2 linked regions of the Pararoseomonas sp. SCSIO 73927 genome follow. The protein of the gene in region 2 interacts with the protein of the main gene of each other region in a pairwise test. Links are inferred from orthologs where the notes say so. Each region holds a gene or a part of one and is shown on either strand. Other genes may lie near its edges.

Region 1 (7,344 bases), 870 kb from region 2 along the record:
GCATGTCGCTGCGCTTCCCGATCGGGGGAGGCGGGGCGTGAGCGGCGCGGACCTCTCCCGGCCGCGCGTGCTGGTGGTGGATGACGAGGCGCAGATCCACCGCTTCCTCGGCCCCGCCCTCGCCGCCTCGGGCTATGAGCCGTTGCGGGCGGAGAATGCGGCGGAGGGGCTGCGCCTGGCCGCCTCCTTCGCCCCCGCAGCCATCCTGCTCGACCTCGGCCTGCCCGACCTGGACGGGCAGGCGGTGATCCCCCGGCTGCGCGGCTTCACGGAGGCGCCGATCATCGTCCTCTCCGCCCGGGACAGGGAGGAGGGCAAGGTGGCCGCCCTGGATGCCGGGGCGGACGACTACGTGGAGAAGCCCTTCGCGCTGGGAGAGCTGCTGGCGCGGCTCCGGGCCGCGCTGCGCCGGGCCGCGGCGCGCGGCGGGGGCGCGACGGAGGCGGTGATCCGGGTGGGGCCGCTGGAGGTGGACCTGGCCGGCCGCATGGCGAGGCTGAACGACGCGCACCTGCGGCTGACGCCGCGCGAGTGGGCCCTGCTGGCCGCCCTGGCGCGTGCGGGGGCCGGCCGGGTGGTGACGCAGCGCCAGCTTCTTCTCGCCGTTTGGGGGCCGGGGCACGCGGAGGATGCGCAGTACCTGCGCGTCTATATCGGGCACCTCCGCCAGAAGCTTGGCGAGGCGGCGGGGCTGATCCGGACGGAGCCGGGCGTGGGCTATAGGCTGGGATCGGCGGAGTAGGGGCTGGGCCGGGAACGCTTTCCGAGGCCCTCGCCGTGCTAGACCAAGCGCGAGAGCAGGCATCGAGCAACTGCCCGAAAACTGCGCCGACGTCGAAAGAGAGGTAAGATGCGATGGTGGGCGCACTAGGGCTCGAACCTAGGACCCGCTGATTAAGAGTCAGCTGCTCTACCAACTGAGCTATGCGCCCATCGCATCGTCGTCCCGGAGGGAAGCGCTGGGCGCCGCCGTCCGGGAGGCGCCTTCTACCGGATCGGGCGAGGAGGTCAACCCCTTTCGCACCGGCGAGACCGGTTGTTGCCCCTCCGGGACGAAGGCGCTGCCTAGTCTCGTGCCGCGGCGAACTCCACATCGCGGTGGACATAGGCGCTGCCAAGCAGCCCGAAGCCCAGCATCACCGTCAGCACGGCGGAGCCGCCATGGCTGATCAGCGGCAGAGGCACGCCGCCCACGGGGATGCTGCCCGTCACCATGGCGATGTTCACGAAGACGTAGAGGAAGAAGTTCGTCCCCAGCCCGAGGGCCAGCAGCCGCCCGAACTGGTGGCGGCAGCGCAGCGCCGTGAGCAGCGCGAAGATGATGACCAGCGCCAGCAGCCCCAGCGTGCCGAGCGCGCCGACAAGCCCGAACTCCTCCGCGATCATGGTGAAGATGAAGTCCGTCTGCTTCTCCGGCAGGAAGTTCAGGTGGCCCTGGGTGCCCTGCAGGAACCCCTTCCCCCACATGCCGCCGGAGCCCAGCGCAATCTTGGACTGGATAATGTTGTAGCCCGCGCCCAGCGGGTCGCTCTCCGGGTCCATGAAGGTCGTGATCCGGGCCTTCTGATAGTCGTGCAGCCGCTCATAGGCGATGGGGGCGGCGAAGCCGACGCCCGCGAAGAGGATGGCGAACTTCCACCACCGCACCCCGGCCGCCCAGAACATCGCGCCCCCGATCATGCAGGTGATGAGGGCCGTGCCGAGATTCGGCTGCTTCAGGATCAGCGCCACCGGCACCAGCACGGCCAGGGCCGGGGGGATAAGGAAGAGCGGGTTGCCCATCCGCTCCCAGCTCGCCCGGTGGAACCAGTGGGCCAGGGCGAGGCAAAGCATGATCTTCATCAGCTCGGAGGGCTGGAGCTGGATGGGGCCGACATCAATCCACCGCTGCGCCCCCTTCCCCACATTGCCGTGGACGAGCACGAGAACCAGCAGAGCCACGCCGACGGCGTAGCCCACCCAGGCGAAGCGGGCGATCACCCGGATGTCGACCAGGGAGAGGGACAGCATGATGACCAGCCCGAAGCCGAAGCGCAGCGCGTGCTTGCTGGCATAGGCGTCCGGCGTGCCACCGCCGGCGGAGTAGAGAGCGACGTAGCCGATCGCCGCCACCCCGCAGAGGACCAGGACGAAGAGCCAGGGGATCTGCCACAGCTTCTCAAGGATGCCGAAGCTGTGCTGCCTCATCAGCAGCCGGCGCTCATACACGGCCGGTTCGCGCAGCATCATGGCGGGGATGTCCCCTTCACGGGTTCCGGGGCGGCGCCGCCTCCGCCACCCGGGCGGGCGGGGCGTTCACCGGCTGGCGGAAGCGGTTGATGGTGTCGGCCATGATGTCGCGCGCGATCGGCGCCGCGGCGCCGGAGCCGGAGGAGCCGTGCTCCACGATGACCGTGACCACGTATTGCGGGTTATCGTAGGGCGCGTAGGCGACGAAGAGCGCATGGGGCCGCCACTCCCGCGGCATGGCTTCCACCCGGAAGCCGCGTTCCCGCTGCTCCCGGCTCACGCGGCGGACCTGGGTGCTGCCGGTCTTGCCGGCCATCTGCCCCATACCTCCCGGCAGCGCGGCGGCCTTGGCGGTGCCGCCGGTCTCGTTCACCACGGCCCACATCCCCTCCCGCACCACGCGCAGGTCGCGCTCGGGGATGCCGAGGGAGGGCCAGTCCTCCGGCCGTACACCCTTCACCGGGCGGCCGCCGATGCTGCGCGTCAGGTGCGGCTGCACCGCGCGCCCCGTGGCCAGCCGGGCTGTCATGGTGGCGAGAGAGAGCGGGGTGAGCTGGTAGAAGCCCTGGCCGATGCCGTGCACCACCGTGTCCCCAAGGTTCCAGGGCTTGCCCTGGGCCTGCCGCCAGGCGCGGGTGGGCACGTGGCCGCGCCGGGCGCCTGGTAGCTCAATCTCCAGGTCCACGCCGAGGCCGAAGCGATTCGCCATGGCCGCGATCCGGTCGATGCCCGTGCGCTTGGCCATCTCGTAGAAGTAGCAGTCGCAGGAGTTCTTGATGCCCCCCCGCATGTCCACGCTGCCATGGCCGTACTTGGACCAGCAATGGAAGCGCGTGTCGCCCAGGTCGTAGTAACCCGGGCAGGCCACACGGTCCCCCGGAGTGCAGACCTTCGCCTCCAGCGCCGCCAGCGCCACGATCATCTTGAAGGTGGAGCCGGGCGCGTAGAGGCCGTTGGTGCACTTGTTGATCAGCGGCGTCTGGCGCCTGCTCGTCCACTCCCGCCACTGGGCGGCGGAGACGCCGGCGTTGAACAGGTTGGGGTCGAAGGAGGGCTGGGTGGCCATGGCCAGCACCTCGCCGGTGCGGGCGTCCAGCACCACGGCGCTCGTCCCCTCCTCGCAGCGGGCGCGGACGGTGCGCTGCAGCTCCGAATCCACGCTGATCGCCACGTCCTGGCCGGGCTGGCCCTCGCGCCGGTCCAGCTCCCGGATCACCCGGCCCACGGCGTTCACCTCCAGCCGGATGGAGCCGGCGCGGCCGCGCAGGGTCTTGTCGTGGAACCGCTCGATCCCGGCGCGGCCGACGCGGATGCCCGGCAGCTCCAGCAGCGGGTCCTCGCCCATGTCCGCCTCGGCCGGGGGGGCGACGTAGCCCACGATATGGGCCAGGTGCTCCTTCTCCGGGTATTCCCGGGTGGTGCCGACATCGACCGAGATGCCCGGCAGGTCCGGCGCGTTCACCTCGATCCGCGCCATCTCCTCCCAGGAGAGGAACTCGCGCAGGGTCACCGGGATGAAGCGGCGGCGGCGGCGCACCTCCCGCTCGATCCGGGTGCGCTCCGCGTCCGTCAGGGGCACGATCTTGCTGAAGGTGTCCAGCACGGCCGGCACGTCGCGCGCGTCCTCGGCCACGATGAGGGCGCGCCAGTTCAGCTGGCTGCCCGCGATCACCTTCCCCTCCCGGTCCAGCACCCGGCCGCGCGGCGGGGCGACGAGCCGGGCGGAGATGCGGTTCTCCTCCGCGAGAGTCGCGTAGCGCTCCCCCTCCTCCACCTGCAGCTTGTTCAGCCGGTATCCCAGGAAGCCCAGCGCCCCGAGCTGGATGCCGCCGAGCATCAGGGCGCGGCGGGTGAAGACGCCCCGCCGCGCCTCCTCCTCCTTCCTGGCCGCGCTCACGCGAGCCCCTCCGCCCGCTGCATGCCCCGGTGCGCCAGGCTCATCGGCCAGGCGAGGATCGGGTAGAGGCCGACGGCCAGCCAGAACCCCGCGAAGGCGGGGGGCGTCGGGGGCAGGTGCCAGCCCAGCAGGGCCTGCAACAGGTAGCCGAGCCCGACCGCGAGGACCGCGAAGCCGCAATAGGCCAGCCACACCAGGGGAAAGGACTGCTTTGCCAGCGCCCGCCGCACCCGCAGTGCCGCGCCGTGGACGAGGAGCAGGGTCAGCACGCCGATGCCGAGCGGGCTGAAGCCCAGCAGGTCCTGCAGCAGCCCCAGGCCAAAGACCGCCGGGGCCGGCATGGAGGCCGGGCGGAACAGGCTCCAGAAGAACACCCCGGCCAGGGCCACCGCCGGCACCAGGGTCGGCAGCCCCACCGGCGCGGCGGCGAGGACCATCGCCGCCACGGTGGAGACGCTGGGCGCGGCCGCTCGGGCCAGCGCGTCCAGCCGTGCCAGCAGGCCGGGGGCCGAGGCGGGGCGGCCGCGGCGCGTCATCCACATGCCCTGGCGCCCCTAGTGCCGCGGCCGGACGGAGGGGTCCGGGCGCGTGACGGCCTCCGGCGGCAGGATGCCGGCGAGGCCGAACTCGAAGATCCGCAGCAGGTCCAGCCGGTCCAGCCGGGCATAGAGCTCGACCTCCGGCCAGCCCGTCTCGCCGAGATGGACGATGCCGACCGGCAGCCCGGCCGGGAAGGTGGCGGATTCGGCGGAGGTGACCACGCGATCCCCTTCCTGCGGCTGCATCCCCGAGGGCCAATGCTGCAGCCGCGGCCGGGCGCCGTTGGTGCCTACCATCATGGCCCGCGCCCGCGAGCCTTCCAGCACCACGGGAATGCGGCTGTTCATGTCCGTCACCAGCAGGATGCGGGCGGAGCGGGAACCCACCTCCGACACCCGCCCGGCCAGGCCGCGCTCGTCCAGCGCCACCTGCCCCTTCTGCACCTGGAGGAAGGGGCCGGTCGCGATCAGCACGGCCTTGGCATAGGTGCCGCCGGCGTCGGCCACCACGCGGGCGGTGTGGAACTGCGGGGCAGGGTCCGGCACGAAGGTGAGCTGCCGGCGCAGTAGGGCGTTCTCCGCCTCCAGCGCCAGGGCGGCGGCCTGCCAGCGGTGCAGACGGTCGTTCTCCTCGCGCAGCCGGGCCGTTTCCTGCCGCAGGTTCAGCAGGCCCTGGACCTCCGCGACGGTCCCCCGCACCGCCCCGATCGGCTCTGCGGCCACGGCGTAGAGGGGGGCGAGCAGGTCGGCCAGCGCCATGCGGGTGCGCTCCACCAGCAGGGTGTCGGCCTTGCCCAGCAGCATCGTCCCGAAGGCGGCCGCGATCAGCACGGGCACGGAGAGCCGGGCCAGGGCCTGGCGGAGCGGGACGCTCAGACGAATCATGCCGATCTCCCCCTCACACTACGCCCTCGGGAACCCCCGGCCCCCTCATCCCGTATACGACGAAACCGCCCTAAAAGGCTGTTCCTGAAGAAATTTAATGGAAGTCCGGGCCGGGCGACTCCCCGTCTTCCACCGCAGGTTAATACATGGAGGAGAGGACGTGGCGAAGTCGCTTCATCTCTTCCAACGCGCGACCCGTGCCGAGGGCTACGCAGGAAAGGGCTTCCTCGGCCACGCTCACCGGCAGCCCCGTCGCCTCGCGAAGAACGTTGTCGAGGCCGTAGAGAAGCGCCCCGCCCCCCGTCAGCACGATGCCCTTGTCCACGATGTCGGCGGCCAGCTCCGGCGGGGTGTTCTCCAGCGCCACCTTCACCGCCTCCACGATCTGGGAGACGGGCTCGGCCAGGCTCTCCGCGATCTGGCGCATGGAGACGTAGACTTCCCGCGGGACGCCGTTCATCAGGTCGCGGCCTTTCACCTCGGTGATCGGGCCCTCCTCCCCCTCCTCCGGGGCGGCGGCGGCGCCGATCTCCATCTTGATGCGCTCGGCCGTGCTCTCCCCGATCAGCAGGTTAAACTGCCGGCGGATGTAGGAGATGATGGCCTCGTCCATCTTGTCCCCGCCCACGCGGACGGAGCGGGCGTAGACGATCCCGCCCAGCGAGATCACCGCCACCTCGGTGGTTCCGCCGCCGATATCCACGATCATGGAGCCGGAGGGCTCCGTCACCGGCAGGCCGGCACCGATCGCGGCCGCCATGGGCTCCTCGATCAGCAGTACCTTCCGGGCGCCGGCGCTCTCCGCGCTCTCCTGGATCGCCCGGCGCTCCACCGCGGTGGAGCCGGAGGGGACGCAGACGATGATCATGGGGGAGGCGAAGGAGCGGCGGTTGTGCACCTTGCGGATGAAGTGCTTGATCATCTCCTCCGCCACCTCGAAGTCGGCGATTACCCCGTCCCGCAGGGGACGGATGGCGGCGATGTTGCCGGGGGTGCGGCCGAGCATCTGCTTCGCCTCCTCCCCCACCGCCAGCACCTGCTTGCGGCCGCGGATATCGGCGATGGCGACGACGGACGGCTCGTTCAGGACGATCCCGCGGCCCTTGACGTAGACCAGGGTATTCGCGGTGCCGAGGTCGATGGCCATGTCGGCGGAGAGGAAGCCGAACAGGCGGGAGAACATGCGGATCGGACCTCAGGGCTGGAACGGGGGCGTCCGGGCGGGACTGGAACGGCCCGGAGCCGGGCGCGGAGGTCACTAGCGGCAAGGAGGGGGCCGCTCAAGCGGGAAACGCCCGCCTCCCCCGTGCACGCCCCGCATGTCGGCGCACATGACAGCCGCGCAACCCGGCCGGGGTGGTCGCGTTCTGGTCGCACAGTTGAAACAACGGGAAAGCAGACCATGCGCAAGTCCACCCTCGCCCTCCTCGCCGTTGCAGGCCTCGGCCTCGGCGCCTGCGGCTACAGCACCGGCGACCGCGCGGTCTCCGGTGGCCTGCTCGGCGCCGGCGCCGGTGCCGGCGTCGCCGCGATCACCGGCGGCAATGCCGGCACGGGCGCCCTGATCGGCGGCGCGGCCGGTGCGGCCGGCGGCGCGCTGACCAGCGGCAACGACGTCAACCTCGGCCGTCCGATCTGGCGCTGAGGTCAGTTCCCGCCCCCTTCCCGGGGGCGTGGCAGGGAAGGGCGTCCCCTCGGGGGCGCCCTTTTTCGTTGCCCGCGCCCCTACGGCATTGCGTGGCGCTGCGGCGGAGGGGTTCCATTCCGCGGCGACTCCGCCGGAAAAGGCGGGCG
Region 2 (7,594 bases):
CGGCGGCCAGAACCTGCCGGGCAACTGGGAGAGCAGCCGCTTCAACCTGCCGCGCGAGATCGCCGAAGCCATCCCGGAGATCGGCGGCTACGCCACCACCGTGCTGATGCACAACGACGCGGTGTGCCAGGGCCTGAGCGAGATCCCGAACATGGGGGACGTGGAGCGCTGGGGCATCCTGACGATCGGCACGGGGCTGGGGAACGCCCGCTTCACCAACCGCCGCGCGGATTGACACCCCCGCCGCCCGGTGGTCCCTCCGCCCCCGCGGGAGGGACGGGGATGATCGACAGGCGGGTGCTTCTCGGGCTGGCGCTGGGCACGGCCCTCGCGCCGCCCGTGCGGGCGGAGGAGGCCTTCGGCGGCGCCCCCTTCGCGGCGGCCATCCGCGCGGCGGAGGAGGTGGGTGGCGGCCGGCTGGGCGTGGCCGTGCTCGACACCGGCAGCGGCCGGCGCTTTTCCTGGCGCGGGGAGGAGCGCTTCCCCCTCACCAGCACCTTCAAGATGGTCCTCGCCGCCGCGATCCTGGCCGAGGCCGATGCGGGGCGGGTGAGCCTGGACCGCCGCGTCCCCATCGCGGCCTCTGACCTGCTGGAATACGCGCCCGTCACGGCCCGGCATCTCGGGCCGGAGGGGATGAGCCTCGGCGAGCTCTGCGAAGCCACGGTGGTCTGGAGCGACAACCCGGCCGCGAACCTCCTCCTCCCCGTGATCGGCGGCCCCGCCGGGCTCACCGCCTTCGCCCGGCGGCTGGGGGATGAGGAGTTCCGGCTGGACCGGACGGAGCCGACCCTGAACGAGGCCACCCCCGGCGACCCGCGCGACACCACGACGCCGGATGCCATGCTCGGCACGGCGCACCGCCTGCTGCTCGGCCCGGCCCTCTCGCCCGGATCCCGCGCGCGGCTGACGGAGTGGCTGGTGGGGTGCCGCACCGGGGACGAGAAGATCCGCGCCGGCCTGCCCGCGGGCTGGCGCTGCGGCGACAAGACCGGCGGCGGCCGGCACGGCACGAACAACGATGTCGCCATTCTCTGGCCACCCGAGCGGGCGCCGATCCTCGTCGCGGCCTACCTGACCGGGAGCGCGGCGCCGCTGGCCGCCCGCAACGCCGCGCTGGCGGCGGTGGGGCGGGCGGTGGCCGCCGCTATTCCAGCCTGATCCCGGCCTCCTGCACCAGCCGCCCCAGGCGCTCGGCGTCGCGCCGCACCAGCTCGGCCGCCGCCGCCGCCGTGCCGCCGCCGGGGATGTAGCCCGCCTCCACCAGCCGGCGGTTGATGCCGGGATCCTCCAGGGTGCGGGCATAGGCCCGCTCCAGCCGCCGCAGCGCCTCCGGCGGCAGCCCGGCCGGGCCGAGCACCATGTACCAGACGGACATGTCGTAGCCGGCGAAGCCCTGCTCCTGCACGGTGGGCGTCTCCGGCAGGGCGGTGGCGCGCTGCGGCAGGGTGGTGGCCAGCGCCCGCATCCGCCCATCCCGGATATAGGGCAGGTAGGTGGCGAGGGTGTCGATGTTCACGTCCACATCCCCCGCCAGCAGAGCGTTCACGGACTGGCCGGTGCCGCGGAAGGGGATGTGGGTCATCCGCATGCCGGTGCGGCGGGCCATCAGCTCGCTCGACAGGTGCTGCTGGCTGGCCACGCCTGACGTGCCGTAGTTCAGCCCGTCCGGGCGAGTTTCGGCGTAGCGGACAAGCCCGGCGATGTCGCGCGCCGGGTTCTCGGCCCGCACGACCATCACCAGCGGCAGGGTGCCCACCAGCATGATCGGGGTGAAGTCGCGCAGCTGGTCGTAGGGCGGCGGCCGCATCAGCGGCGCCACGGTGCACTGCGTGCTGACCGTCCCGGTCAGCAGCGTGTACCCGTCCGGCCTCGCCCGCGCGACGACGCCGGCGGCGAGGGTCCCGCTGGCGCCAGGGCGGTTCTCCACCGTGATGGGCTGGCCCAGCTCCTCCTGGATGCGCGGGCCAAGCATGCGGGAGACGATGTCGGTGCCGCCGCCCGGGGCGAAGCCGACCATCATGGTGATGGGACGGTTCGGGTAGCCTTCCTGCGCGCCGGCGGCGACGGGCATCGCCGCCGCGCCCAGGCCCGCGAGAAGCTCGCGCCTACGGATCATGGTTCCCTCCCCTCTTCTTTTCTGGGGGAAGCCTGGACCACGGCCCGGCGCCGCGTCCAGTCACGGCTTGTCGGCTGCGGCCCCGCGGATCAGGGCCAGGGCACCGGTTCGGTTGTGCCGGCGATGTAGAGGGGATGGCCGGGCTGGCCATCCGCCGTCACCTTCAGCGCCAGCGGCCTCGCGCCCGCCGCCCCCAGCAGCGCGGCCAGCTGCGCCGCGCGCCAGCGCAGCGGCTTCGGCGGCAGGCCCCAGGCGACGACCAGCCGTTCCGCCCGCCCCGCCCATTCGGCGATCGCCGCGTCGTTCCCCGGCCCCACCGGGTCCTCCGCCTCCAGCAGCATGGCAGGCTTCGTGGCGCGCAGGGCGAAGGCGTTCAGCACCACCATGGCCCCGAAGCCCCAGCGGCGCGTGAAGTCCCGCGCGCGGCGTACGGTGGGGTCGTCCACCGTCTCGTCCGCCGTGCTGGGGTTCATCATGATCCAGGCGCAGACACCGGGGGATCCGAAGGGCAGCCCGTCCCAGCGGCGTTCCAGCACGGTGCGGTAACGGCCATCGGGGGAGAACTCCGCGCGGCTCACCACCTCGGCGCCGATCTTCAGGCGCACCTTGCCGCCGGGATCGTGCAGGTCCTGCGGGCGGCTCACGGCCGCGACCTCAGCCAAAGGAGGAATCCGAGGAGGACCAGTCCCAGGACCGTCGGCCAGACCACCAGCAGGCCCCGCTGCCAGGGGCCGACCAGCTCCACCCGGCGCGGGTCGGCCGGGTCGTAGGCGACGAGGACCGCCTCCCCGCGATGCGGGGCGTTGCGCTGGGCCGGACGCGGGCCGCTCAGGGTCGCGGTGACGGGGCCGGATGGTCCTTGGAAAGCCACGTCGTAGCCGCGCCCGTGGGGGTTGGACGGGTCCTCGGGATCAACCCCGCGCGCCTCCGCCCGCACCCAACCCCGCTGCCGCAGGCGGGCGCGGACCAGCGCGGTGGTGGCAAGCGCCGGCACGCCGATCATGAAACCCCAGAAGACGATCGCGACGGGGTTCACGCCCACCCGATCAGCGCGCGCTGGCGCTCGCCTCGGACCGCGTGGCGCCCACGCGGGTGGCGAGTGCCGCCGCCATGAACTCGTCCAGGTCGCCGTCGAGCACGGCGGCCGGGTTGCCCTTCTCCACCCCCGTCCGCAGGTCCTTCACCATCTGGTAGGGCTGCAGCACGTAGGACCGGATCTGGTGGCCCCAGCCGATATCGGTCTTCCCCGCCTCGGTGGCTGCGGAGACCGCCTCGCGCTTCTGCAGCTCCAGCTCGTAGAGGCGGGCGCGCAGCATATCCATCGCGATGGCGCGGTTGCGGTGCTGGGACCGGTCCTGGGTGGAGGCCACCACGATCCCCGTCGGGATATGGGTGAAGCGCACGCCGGATTCCGTCTTGTTCACGTGCTGGCCGCCGGCGCCCGATGCGCGGAAGGTGTCGGTGCGCAGGTCGGCAGGGTTGATGTCCACCTGAATCTTGTCGTCGATCACGGGGTAGACGTAGACGGAGGCGAAGCTCGTCTGCCGCTTGTCGTTGCCGCCGAAGGGCGAGATGCGGACAAGCCGGTGCACGCCCATCTCGGTCTTCAGCCAGCCATAGGCATTGGGACCGGAGACCTGGATGGTGGCGGACTTGATCCCGGCCTCGTCACCCTCGCTCTGCTCGGTGATCGCGACCTTGTAGCCCTTCGCCTCGGCCCAGCGCGTGTACATGCGGAGCATCATCTCCGCCCAGTCCTGCGCGTCCGTGCCGCCGGCGCCGGAGTTCACCTCCACATAGGCGTCGTTGGCATCGGCCTCGCCGGAGAGCAGGCTCTCGATCTCGCGCCGCTTCGCCTCCGCGGCCAGGCGGTGCAGGTCGGCCACGGCGGCGTCGGCGGTGCCGCCATCATCCTCTGCCTCGGCCAGCTCGATCAGGTCCAGCGCGTCCTGAACGTCCCCCTCCAGCCTCTTCACGCCGTCGATCTGGTCGGACAGGCGCGTGCGCTCGCGCATCAGCTTCTGCGCCTCGGCGGCGTCGTTCCAGAGGGAGGGGTCCTCGGCGCGCGCGTTCAGCTCGTGCAGGCGCACGGTGGCGGCGTCCCAGTTCAGGTGGCGGCGCAGCAGGGCGACGCTGTCGGCGATCTGGGCCTTCAGGCCCTCGGCATCGGCACGCATGGTTCGGCAGATCCAGTCGGACCGCGCGAACCGCCGATCCGATCCTCTCGAAAGTGAAAGGGGCGCCCCATCCAGGATGGGACGCCCCCGAGATGGGGCATCCTGGCCCGACCTAGTAGAGCCCGCCCAGGCTGCTGTCCACGGCGGAGGCCGTGGCCCCGCCCGATCCGCCGCCCCCGCCATAGGCACCGTCGCCCCCGCCGCCGCCGGAGCCGACATTGCCGCCCATCGGCGGCCGGGCCGCGCTCTCCGTGCCGGGCCTGAAGGGCTCCAGGATGGACTGGCCGTTGCTCGTGGAGACGCGGACCAGGGCCACCCCGGGCGGGGCGCGGAAGGGCACGGGCGGGCTGTCGGCCAGCGCCGCCTGCACCACCTCGTTGAAGATCGGGGCCGCGTTGCCGCCGCCCGTCTCGCCCTCGCCGAGGCTGTGCGGGTCGTCGAAGCCCACCCACACCGCCACCACGATGTCCGGCGTGAAGCCGACGAACCAGTTGTCGAAGTAGTCGTTCGTCGTGCCCGTCTTGCCCGCCACGGGGCGGTTCAGGCCCTTGGCCGCCGCCACGCCCGTGCCGCGCGTGGTCGCGCCCTGCAGGATGGAGACCATCTGATAGGCCGCGATCGGGTCCACCACCTGCGGCCGCTGGTCCTCCAGCTGGGGCGGGCCGGCGGCGACGTCGCGGTCGCAGCCCACGCAGCGCCGGGCGTCGTTGCGCCAGACCACGTGGCCGAAGCGGTCCTGCACGCTGTCGATGAGGCTCGGCTCCACCCGCCTGCCGCCATTGGCGAAGGAGGCGTAGCCGGCGGCCATCCGCATCACCGTCGTCTCTCCGGCGCCGAGCGACATGGAGAGGACGCGCGGCATGTTCGGGATCACCCCGAAGCGCCGGGCGGTCTCGGCCACCTTGTCGATGCCGATCTCCTGCGCCAGCCGCACCGTCACCTGGTTCAGGGACTTCTCCACGGCGGTGCGCATGGTCACCCAGCCGTTGGAGTTGCCGCTGTAGTTGCCGGGGCGCCAGACGCCCTGAGGCGTCGCCATCTCGAAAGGCGCGTCCAGCAGCTGCTGGTTCGGCGGGATGCCCTGCTCCAGCGCCGTGACATAGACGAAGGGCTTGAAGGACGATCCGGGCTGCCGCATCGCCTGGGTGGCGCGGTTGAACCAGGACCGGTCGAAGTTGAAGCCGCCGGACATGGCCAGCACGCGGCCCGTGGCGGGATCGAGCGCGACCACCGCGCCCTCCACCTGCGGCATCTGGCGCAGCGCCAGCCGCTCCCGCGCCGGGGCGCGGCCCTGCGCCGCCGCCTGATTGCCGCCGACCGTCTCCACCATCACCACGTCGCCGGGGGTCACGATATCGGCCATGCGGCGGGCGCCGACCGCGCGGGTTCCCTCGCGCTGCACGCGGCTCCACGCCACGTCCTCCATCGCCAGCCGGCCCTCGCGCGGCTGGGCGGGGGAGCGGGGGCCGCCGGGGCGCTCGGCCCAGCCCAGCCGGGCCTCGCGCGCGCCCACCTCCAGCACCACGGCCAGGCGCCACTCCGGCAGCATGCCGGAGACGCGCTGCACGCCCTCCAGCGCCGGCATCCAGTCGGCCGGGGCGGCGGAGACCTTCGTCACCGCGCCGCGCCAGGCGCCGCGGCGGCGGTCATAGGCCATCAGGTGGTTGCGCAACGCCCTCTCGGTGGCGTCCTGCAGCTTCGGGTCCATGGAGGTGCGGACCACGAGGCCGCCCATGGTCGTCTGCTCCGGCCCGAAGCGGGCGTTCAGGTCGCGGCGCACCTCCTCGGTGAAGTACTGGCCCACCGCCACCATGTCCGGCCGGGCGCGGCCGCGGTACTGGATCGGCTCCTGCTTGGCCGCATCGGCTTCCTGCCGAGTGACGGCCCCGTCCTCCACCATGCGGTCCAGCACCCAGTCGCGCCGGGCCTTCGCGGCCTCTGGGAAGCGGGCGGGGTTGTAGTTGTTCGGCGCCTTGGGCAGCACCGCCAGAAAGGCGGTCTCGCCCAGCGTCAGCTCGTCCAGGCCCTTGTTGAAGTAGTTCTGCGCGGCGGCGGCCACGCCGTAGGCCTGGGCGCCGAGGAAGATCTCGTTCAGGTAGATCTCGAGAATGCGCTCCTTGCTCATCGCCTGCTCCAGGCGGTGCGCCAGGATGGCCTCCCGGATCTTGCGCATGATGGTGCGGTCCGCGCCCACCAGCATGTTCTTCGCGACCTGCTGGGTGATGGTGGAGGCGCCGCCGGCGCGCCGCCCCGTTCCCATCTGCTCCAGGTTCGTCATCACCGCGCGCGCGATGCCGATGGGATCGACGCCGTGGTGGTCCCAGAACCGCTGGTCCTCCGCCGAGACGAAGGCCTGCTGCACGCGCCGGGGAATGGCCGCGATCGGCACGAAGACGCGGCGCTCCAGCGCCATCTCCGCCATCAGCCGGCTGTCGGCGGCGTAGATGCGCGACATCTGCGGCGGCTGGTAGTCCGACAGCCAGGCGTGGTCCGGCAGGTCCGCGGTGGCGGTGCGCCACACGCCGTAGGCAGCGATGGAGCCGAAGATCACGCCGATCATCCCGACGGCGACGACGAAGCCGGCGGTGCGCCGCAGCCAGATCCCCCGGCGCGGGCGCTCCCGCTTCCGGGCCGGGCGCGCGGGCGGCACCGGCGGGATGTCCATGGGATCCCCGTTGTGGTCCGCGGGAGCGGAGCCGTCCCGGGGGCGGCGCTCGCCCACCAGGGGGCGTTCGGCGCGGAGATCTCTGGAAGCCATTCCCATCCTCATGGCCACCACCATCCGGGGCGGCCTCGACACTCATCTAGCAACTGGCGCGGCGCGGGGGCGAATGACAGGCCCGTGCCCCTTTTGCCAACCCTCTCCCTAGCACCGGATGGCGGAAGGCCGCCCCCGCCGGTGCGTCGCCCCACCCCCGCGCGGGGATCAGGGCGTTCAACCCGCCCGCGGCGCCCCGGTTTTCCCGGCCCGGCGGTTCCCCCGCCCCTGTGGCCCCGGTGCCATGGTGCCCTCCCCCTATCCCACGGAGGCCACGCCCAGCCCCGGGCGCTCCAGGTAGTCCTCCACCGCCCCAGCGAGGGCGGCGGCCACCACCGCCCGGTGCTCCGGCCGCTTCAGCTGCGCCTCGTCCCGCCGGTCCGAGAGGAAGCCGATCTCCACCAGCATGGAGGGCACGTCGGGCGACTTCAGCACGGCGAAGGCGGCCTGGCGGTGGGTGTTCGGCAGCAGCGGCACGCGCGGGCGCAGCGCGCTGACCGCCATGCCCGCCAGCCGTGCGGAGCCCTGCCGCGTCTCCTG

Evidence for each region.
Region 1: the proteins of VQH23_RS15040 (region 2) and mrdA interact in binary tests that used the Escherichia coli proteins (3 or more experiments, as listed by UniProt). The link is inferred for Pararoseomonas sp. SCSIO 73927 from one-to-one orthologs.

Annotation. Positions count from the first base shown.
Region 1 is NZ_CP146232.1:4,096,606-4,103,949, reverse strand. Bases 1,657-4,607 are described here. They hold mrdA (penicillin-binding protein 2), read right to left. Parts: upstream 4,067-4,607; coding sequence 2,246-4,066; downstream 1,657-2,245. Other genes in these bases: mreD (rod shape-determining protein MreD), read right to left, coding at 4,123-4,607; rodA (rod shape-determining protein RodA), read right to left, coding at 1,657-2,229. In the rest of the region: VQH23_RS19385 (sensor histidine kinase KdpD), read left to right, coding at 1-41; VQH23_RS19380 (response regulator), read left to right, coding at 38-742; more of rodA, read right to left, coding at 1,066-1,656; more of mreD, read right to left, coding at 4,608-4,662; rod shape-determining protein MreC, read right to left, coding at 4,681-5,550; VQH23_RS19350 (rod shape-determining protein), read right to left, coding at 5,690-6,733; VQH23_RS19345 (hypothetical protein), read left to right, coding at 6,953-7,195. UniProt on the Escherichia coli protein: Catalyzes cross-linking of the peptidoglycan cell wall. Responsible for the determination of the rod shape of the cell. Is probably required for lateral peptidoglycan synthesis and maintenance of the correct diameter during lateral and centripetal growth.
Region 2 is NZ_CP146232.1:3,233,381-3,240,974, reverse strand. The notes cover bases 4,209-7,409. They hold VQH23_RS15040 (PBP1A family penicillin-binding protein), read right to left. Parts: upstream 7,055-7,409; coding sequence 4,409-7,054; downstream 4,209-4,408. Other genes in these bases: VQH23_RS15035 (N-acetylmuramoyl-L-alanine amidase), read right to left, coding at 7,313-7,409; prfB (peptide chain release factor 2), read right to left, coding at 4,209-4,296. In the rest of the region: VQH23_RS15070 (ROK family protein), read left to right, coding at 1-235; bla (class A beta-lactamase), read left to right, coding at 283-1,161; VQH23_RS15060 (tripartite tricarboxylate transporter substrate binding protein), read right to left, coding at 1,148-2,119; VQH23_RS15055 (DUF1643 domain-containing protein), read right to left, coding at 2,209-2,763; VQH23_RS15050 (DUF3592 domain-containing protein), read right to left, coding at 2,760-3,155; more of prfB, read right to left, coding at 3,166-4,208; more of VQH23_RS15035, read right to left, coding at 7,410-7,594. UniProt on the Escherichia coli protein: Cell wall formation. Synthesis of cross-linked peptidoglycan from the lipid intermediates.